Regions from separate parts of the Agarivorans albus genome, predicted to be linked through region 2. Evidence: predicted binding sites of a transcription regulator. Region 2 holds the regulator's gene; the other holds the start of a gene.
The links. The regulator FNR, encoded in region 2, switches genes on or off when oxygen is low (the NO sensors DNR and NnrR bind a similar motif). The targets are predictions, from matches to a motif close to TTGATCTAGATCAA.

Region 1 (3,735 bases), 320 kb from region 2:
TACACCACTAGCCAATACAATGCTCGCCCATTCTGGCGCACCAACACTGGCTAACAGTTCGCTCACGCCATCAACAAAAATAGTACCCGCTGTAATATCGAAAAAATCGATAAACACCGCGCCACCGTTAATGGCAAACATGAACATTAAGTACATAACACCTAAAAAGGCCGGAATACCAACCCAACGGTTAAGCAATACTTTGTCCAGTAGCTCGGAATAATCGCGGCTTAGCTGGCCTTTTTTACTGATACAGCTTTGGGTAAGTTGGTAGATAAAGCTATAGCGGCTATCAGCGAGCTCTAAATCAACGTCAGTTGTTGTAAATTGACCCAGCGCTTGGCCCACCTCTAGCTGTAAATCAGGGTCTAGTTGCTCGGTTAACCATGGATCATGCTCAATTAAACGCAGAACTTGCCCTTTGTTTAAGCCAAGCTTTTGCTGCCACTCGGTGGTAAAGGCTTCAATTTCCGTTGGGTATTCCAAGCTTAAAGCGGGAGCTTGCTGGGCTTGCTCCATTAATTTTGGCAAGTTGCGCTTAAAGTCATTCACTTGCTTTTTAGAGGTGGCTGACAAGCACACCACAGGCAAATTAAACTGTTCGCTAAACTGCTTCACCTTAATATTAAGTAGCTTAGCTTTAGCTGTGTCCATTTTATTTAGCACCAACACCACTGGTAAGCCAAGCTCCTTAAGCTGAATGCTTAAATATAGGCTACGCTCCACAGCGCTGGCATCAATCACATTAATTACTAGGTCTAGTGGCTCAGACTGCAAAAACTCACAAGCAATTCGTTCATCTAATGAGCTTTTATCAAGCTGCGGGTCAATGTTGTACACACCGGGTAAGTCTACAACTTCTGCTTGCCAGTCGGCTTGGCGGATCCAGCCAGACTTTTTGTCTACAGTTATCCCGCTAAAGTTACCTACTTTTTGTTTACTGCCGGTTAAAGCGTTAAACAAGGTACTTTTACCGCTATTAGGATTACCTACGGTGGCTATCATATGTTTGTTCATAGACTATCCACCTCAATCGCTTTTGCTTGGCCATTACTTAGGGCAAGGTTGATTCCAGGTGCAGATACTTGGATAGGATCCCCAAGTGGAGCGCGCCTTACAATGGTTAAGGTCGTATTAGGTAAAATACCCAACGACATAAGCTTTTTGCGCATTGTGCGCGGTAAGCCATTTAAGCTCAATATTTGCGCCTTTTGACCAGTGGCTATTTCATCCAATGACATGGAACCTCCATACCTAAGTCTAAATAATAATGATTTTCATTTGATTTCATTGTGCGACACACATCACTGTTCCGTGTTGATCTAAATCAAACGCTTATAGATAGCTTTGTATTTTTGTGAGAAATATTTATCGCTATTTTTTGAAACCGCCTGAATAAATACGCTACCATCAGCACAACTTAGGTATAAGGTAGATTGAAGATGTCATTCAAAGACCAACTTTCGCAACTGGTTTACTCAACAGACCAAGGCCGCATTGAACCAGAGCAGCAAGCTGAACAAGTGCCTGAAACAGACGGTACTATTAAGCTGCGTAGAGAAACTAAAGGTAGAAAAGGCAAAGGGGTTACCTGCTTAACTGGCTTTGGTTTAGCCGAAGCAGAATTAAAAACCTTATGTAAAGATATGAAAAAACATTGCGGCGTAGGTGGCAGCGTAAAAGATTACGTTATCGAGATCCAAGGTGACCAACGCGACAAGCTAGAGGTTTGGCTTAAGCAGAAAGACTACAAAACTAAACGCATCGGCGGCTAAACCATTGCCTTTAGTAGGGCTTTTGGGTATATTCAGCGCGCTTTTGGGGAGTAGCTGCCCATATCAATAAGGTATGGGGCATTTATCAACATACTTAGTGCTCATCACTATGGTAAATGCAGCCTTTATTGGCCTAGCAAGACCAAATGCACATTAACGCCATAAAGAGGTGAGCTGCGTTGTGTGCATTGGTTTATTCGCTCGCCTCATACAAGAAATCCAATGGAAGCTTTATTCACTTCAATTACTGCCGTAGCCATTGCCGAGATAGGCGATAAAACTCAACTGCTTGCTCTTCTGCTCGCCTGCAAATTCAAAAAACCTCTGCCAATTATTGCCGGTATTATTATTGCAACTCTACTTAACCATGCAGCTGCTGCTTGGTTTGGCTCGTTAGTGCAGCAATGGCTAAACCCTGAGATTTTACGTTGGTTAGTTGGCTTCTCATTTATTGCCATGGCGCTTTGGGTGTTAGTGCCAGACAAAATAGATGAAGACGATAACAAGCTACTCAAATACGGCCCCTTTTTGGCCTCGCTCATCTTGTTTTTTATTGCCGAGATTGGTGACAAAACCCAGGTTGCGACTGTGATTTTAGCAGCCAAGTATGACTCAATGTTTATGGTAATTACCGGCACTACCATCGGAATGTGCCTAGCCAACGTGCCAGTAGTGCTGCTGGGTAAGCTTGGCGTAGAGAAATTGCCTATGACTCTAATTCATCGTGTTACTGCTATTTTGTTTTTGGTGCTGGGCATTACTACATTGGTGTTTTAGTAAGGCTTTTGCTGAGCACTGATTGTGTTAAACTCAGCCGCAAATTGTTAGCAAGGTTGTAATAATGAAACTAGTTCGTTGGATTTTAGGCCGCATTATATTGTTACTTAACGCAGTATTTTCGCCTAAGGGCGTAAAAAGAAGTGCTGAGGAGCAGGCTGTCATTGATCAAAAAACCCAAGGTTTACACCTTTATCAGCTGCCGGCTTGCCCATTTTGCGTAAAAGTACGTCGCTCGATGAAACGTAATGGAATAAGTATTGGCTTACGCGATATTAAGGCGCAGCCAGAATATCTTGAAGAGTTGGTGGCCCAAGGCGGTTCAAGAAAAGTGCCTTGTTTACGCATTGAAGATGGCGACCAAGTAGAATGGTTATACGAGTCTAACGATATCATTAACTACCTAGAAGCCAAGGTAGCCTAAAACCAAAAAGCTCCGCAATGCGGAGCTTTTTACTATTAGCTGCAAAAACTTAGTCTGCTTCCATAATATCACTTGGCATGGTTTCACGCAGGCGCTTCCACACTTCACTAGTAGCAATACCGTAACTACGCACTACTTGCAGCGCTTTATCGTGTTCGCCGCTATCGGCCAAGGTGATTAGCTCTTGATAGAAATTATCAACTAAGGTGCGTGCTTGAGGGTCGTCAAAGTAGTATTTACCAACGCTTTGATACATACCTCTAAAGCCATTTAAAATAAGCGCGTATAAAGGATTGCCCGACGCAAAAGATAAGCCGTGTAACACTTGATAATCAAACTCAGCATAAGCTTCGCCAGTTTGCTCAAGTTGTTTGTATTGCTCGATAAGTTGGCGACTTTTCTCGGGATTGTTTTTTAGGGCACCACGAATAAAAATCACACTAATGTTGGTTCTTGCTGATAGCAGTTGCTCAAACAACTCTGGCACACCATCGGTATCTAAACGGGCTAAAGTTTCCAAAATATTCAGCCCTGCGGTTTCCCAAAAGTTGTTCACCTTAGTGGGTTTGCCGTGCTGAATAGTTAACCATCCATCTCGCGCTAATCGTTGAAGCACTTCACGCAAGGTGGTGCGGGTTACACCTATTAACTCAGATAATTCTCTTTCGGCGGGTAAAATTGTGCCAGGAGCAAAACGGTTATTCCAGATAGATTCAATGATGTATTGTTCTGCGAATCCCGCTGGACTTTTTGCTTTAA
Region 2 (3,735 bases):
AAGTAGTTAAAACTAAAACGCAAAACTCCCCCCACCTATTAATGCTTGGTGATGGAGTAAACGACGGTCCAGTTTTGGCCGCCGCACCGCTTTCGGTTGCTATGGGTTTGGGCACCGACATCGCTAAATCAAGTGCTGACGCTGTGTTGTTGGGTAGCAAGCTTTCTACTTTGCTCACCGCCATGGATCTCGCCAAAAAGACTAAAAAGATTATTGCTCAAAACCTCGCATGGGCCTTAGGGTATAATGCCTTAATATTGCCCTTAGCAGTGGCTGGAATTGTTACTCCTTATATGGCTGCTATCGGTATGTCATTATCGTCTTTAGCGGTACTCACTAATTCCTTAAGGTTAAACAAGCAATGAGTATTATATTTGTCTTGATCCCCATCGCCCTGATCTTTGTATGTGTAGGAATTGGTATATTTTTCTGGGCTGTTAAAAGCGAACAATTTGAAGATTTAGACCGCCAAGGTATCAACATTTTGTTTGATGATAAGAACAAAACCAAACAAGACAATGATCCTACAGACTGATTTTGTAGCAGCTTTTATCACCGGCTTATTAGGCGCCACACACTGCATAGCAATGTGTGGCGGCATCGCATGCATACTAGGTTCTCGTGCTAATAACTCTTCCAATAAACTTTTAGTAAGTATCGGTTTTAACCTAGGTCGGATCCTAAGCTACTCTATTGCCGGCGCTATTGTTGCTGGTTCCATACAAGCAATTAGCCAAGTTCATCAATCGTTTTATATGCTAGTAGCTTTACAATGGTTCGCAGCGATAATGCTCATTTTACTGGGTATCCACCTTACTCGATGGTGGTCAATTCTCACGCCAGTGGAACAACTTGGCAAAGGTTTGTGGTCAAAGGTGCAGCCTAAAGCAAGTAAGATGTTGGCACTGCAACACCCAGCAGCCAGTTTACCATTAGGCATGTTATGGGGTTGGCTACCTTGCGGTTTGGTTTATTCAACATTGGTATTAAGTGCTAGCCAGGCTCATTGGCTAAACGGAGCGGGCGTGATGTTTAGTTTTGGTTTAGGTACGTTTAGTGTGATGCTGTTAGCCGTATTACTGGGCCAGCAACTAACTAAACTAATGACAAATCGCGTATTACAAGTTTGTTCTGGACTGAGTGTTTTGAGTTTAGGGATCTACCAAGTTGTTACATTGTTGTAGCAATAGATCTAGAAAATTTATTACATAAAGAGTAGAATTGCCTCGAACTCCTATAGCATAGTTTGAGTATGAGCATTAACCCAAAAGCTAGTCAAAGAATCCAAACTGGTGGTTGTGAAATTCACTGCCAAGATTGCAGTATCGCCCAGTTATGTATCCCTTTCTCTCTTAATGAGACCGAGCTAGATCGCTTAGATAGCATTATCGAGCGTAAAAAGCCTATTCAGAAAGGCGAAGAAATATTTGCTGCAGGCGATAAGCTAAAAAGCTTATACGCCATTCGCTCAGGTACAATTAAGTCCTACACCATTACTGAACAAGGTGATGAACAGATCACCGGTTTTCACTTAGCTGGCGACCTAGTTGGCTTTGATGCCATTAACAGCCAAGAGCACCCTAGTTTTGCTCAGGCACTTGAAACATCAATGGTATGTGAAATTCCTTTCGACACCATGGATGAATTGTCTGCCACAATGCCTAAGTTACGCCGTCAAATGATGCGCTTAATGAGTAATGAAATTGTTGCAGACCAAGAAATGATTTTGCTACTAAGCAAAAAGAATGCAGAAGAACGTTTAGCTGCCTTTATTTACGGTTTATCACAACGCTTTTCGGAGCGAGGTTTTTCTCCAAGAGAATTTCGTCTGACTATGACTCGTGGTGATATCGGTAATTATTTAGGGCTAACTGTAGAAACCATTTCCCGTTTACTTGGTCGTTTCCAAAAAGCAGATATGATTGCAGTAAAAGGTAAATACATTTCAATCACTGATCGTGATGCACTACGCCAACTAGCTGGTACTAAACAAAGCTAAGTACCTAATAACACTGACCTGATTTACATCAATCTATCGAAAGAAATCTAGGTCAGTGTTAACTATATCTAATTTATTCCTACCAAATTAAGCTAAAGTTAAGTAGCTATTCCAGAAGATTCTAGGAGCTGCTTTATGATTAAGTATCGTAATATTTTAGTGGTCATCGACCCTCTTCACGACACCCAGGCGGCCTTGTCTCGTGCTGTTTTTCTTGCGCAGAAAGAAGACAAAGCAAAAATCAAAGCTCTACTTACTATTTACGACTTTTCTTACGAGATGACATCCATGTTATCTGGAGAAGAGCGCGAAGCTATGCGTTCAGGAGTGATAGAAGAACGTAATGTTTGGCTAAATGAAGTAATAGCTGCAACAAACACTGCTGGGATAGAAATAGAAACCAAAGTAGTTTGGAACAATCGCTTATACGAAAGTGTCATTGAAGAAGTTCTCGACTTTGGTCACGACCTAGTCGTTAAAGCGACACACCCGCACCCTACTTTACAGTCGATTATTTTTACCCCGAACGATTGGCATATTTTGCGTAAATGCCCCACTCCAGTGTTAATGGTAAAAGAACATGACTGGCCAACCGAGGGTAAAATTGTTGCTGCGATCCACGCAGGAGCAGAAGATGAAGAGCACCACAAATTAAACGAGCGAATCGCTAACGAAGCAAAAGACCTAAGTAAGTTGCTAGACGCAAATTTACATGTGGTAACTGCCTATCCTGCAGCACCGGTAAATATTGCGATAGAGCTGCCAGACTTTGATCCGCTTAAGTACAATAAGAACGTCATGGAGTTTCATAAAACCGCGCTTAACAAATTTGTTGAAGAACAATTTGAGCAAGTGGTCACCACACACCTTGAGGAAGGTTTACCTGACGATGTAATCCCTGAAGTAGCAAACGAGATAGATGCAGAAATTGTTATTTTGGGTACCTCAGGTAGAAGCGGGTTTAGTGCTGCACTTATTGGCAATACCGCTGAACACGTTATCGACCAATTAGACTGCGATTTATTGGCGCTTAAACCGCAAAATTTTGTCAGTCCTTTTCAAAAATAGATAAAGCTAAACTGACGTTAAACATTGCTTAAGCAAAGCGGGGTTATATAATAGCCCCGCTTTTTTATTGGGAACACACTATGTCAGTTACAGCAAAACAACAATACAACCACAACAAGCTACAAAAGCGAATTCGACGTCATGTTGGACAAGCTATTGCCGACTACAACATGATTGAAGATGGCGACAAAATAATGGTTTGTTTATCCGGTGGTAAAGACAGTTATGCAATGCTAGACATACTATTAAACCTACGCGCCCATGCTCCGATAAACTTTGATGTAGTTGCTGTCAATCTAGATCAAAAACAACCGGGTTTCCCAGAGCATATTTTGCCTGAATATCTAAAAGGCTTAGATATTGAATACAAAATCGTAGAAGAAGACACTTATTCGATAGTTAAAGACAAAATACCAGAAGGGAAAACAACTTGTTCACTGTGTTCGCGTTTGCGTAGGGGCATTTTGTATAGAACAGCCACTGAACTAGGAGCGACCAAAATCGCCTTAGGCCATCACCGAGACGACATATTAGAAACTTTATTTTTGAATATGTTCCATGGAGGCAAACTTAAAACCATGCCACCGAAGTTGGTTAGCGATGATGGCAAACATGTAGTTATTCGCCCTATGGCTTATTGTAAAGAAAGCGATATGGAAAAATATGCA

Region 1: a site for FNR is predicted at 1,318-1,331, ahead of K5620_RS09415 (FeoA family protein). Genes of this name have one in related genera too.

The regions. Positions count from the first base shown of each region.
Region 1 covers NZ_AP023032.1:2,042,200-2,045,934, reverse strand. The annotation lists gene feoB (Fe(2+) transporter permease subunit FeoB) at 1-1,017, opposite strand, end outside; gene K5620_RS09415 (FeoA family protein) at 1,014-1,241, opposite strand; gene K5620_RS09410 (translation initiation factor) at 1,443-1,775, shown strand; yybP-ykoY riboswitch at 1,819-1,985, shown strand; gene K5620_RS09405 (TMEM165/GDT1 family protein) at 1,998-2,552, shown strand; gene K5620_RS09400 (glutaredoxin family protein) at 2,617-2,976, shown strand; gene fadR (fatty acid metabolism transcriptional regulator FadR) at 3,026-3,735, opposite strand, start outside.
Region 2 covers NZ_AP023032.1:2,362,012-2,365,746, forward strand. The annotation lists gene K5620_RS10840 (heavy metal translocating P-type ATPase) at 1-365, shown strand, start outside; gene ccoS (cbb3-type cytochrome oxidase assembly protein CcoS) at 362-535, shown strand; gene K5620_RS10850 (sulfite exporter TauE/SafE family protein) at 519-1,184, shown strand; gene fnr (fumarate/nitrate reduction transcriptional regulator Fnr) at 1,253-1,999, shown strand; gene uspE (universal stress protein UspE) at 2,135-3,067, shown strand; gene ttcA (tRNA 2-thiocytidine(32) synthetase TtcA) at 3,148-3,735, shown strand, end outside.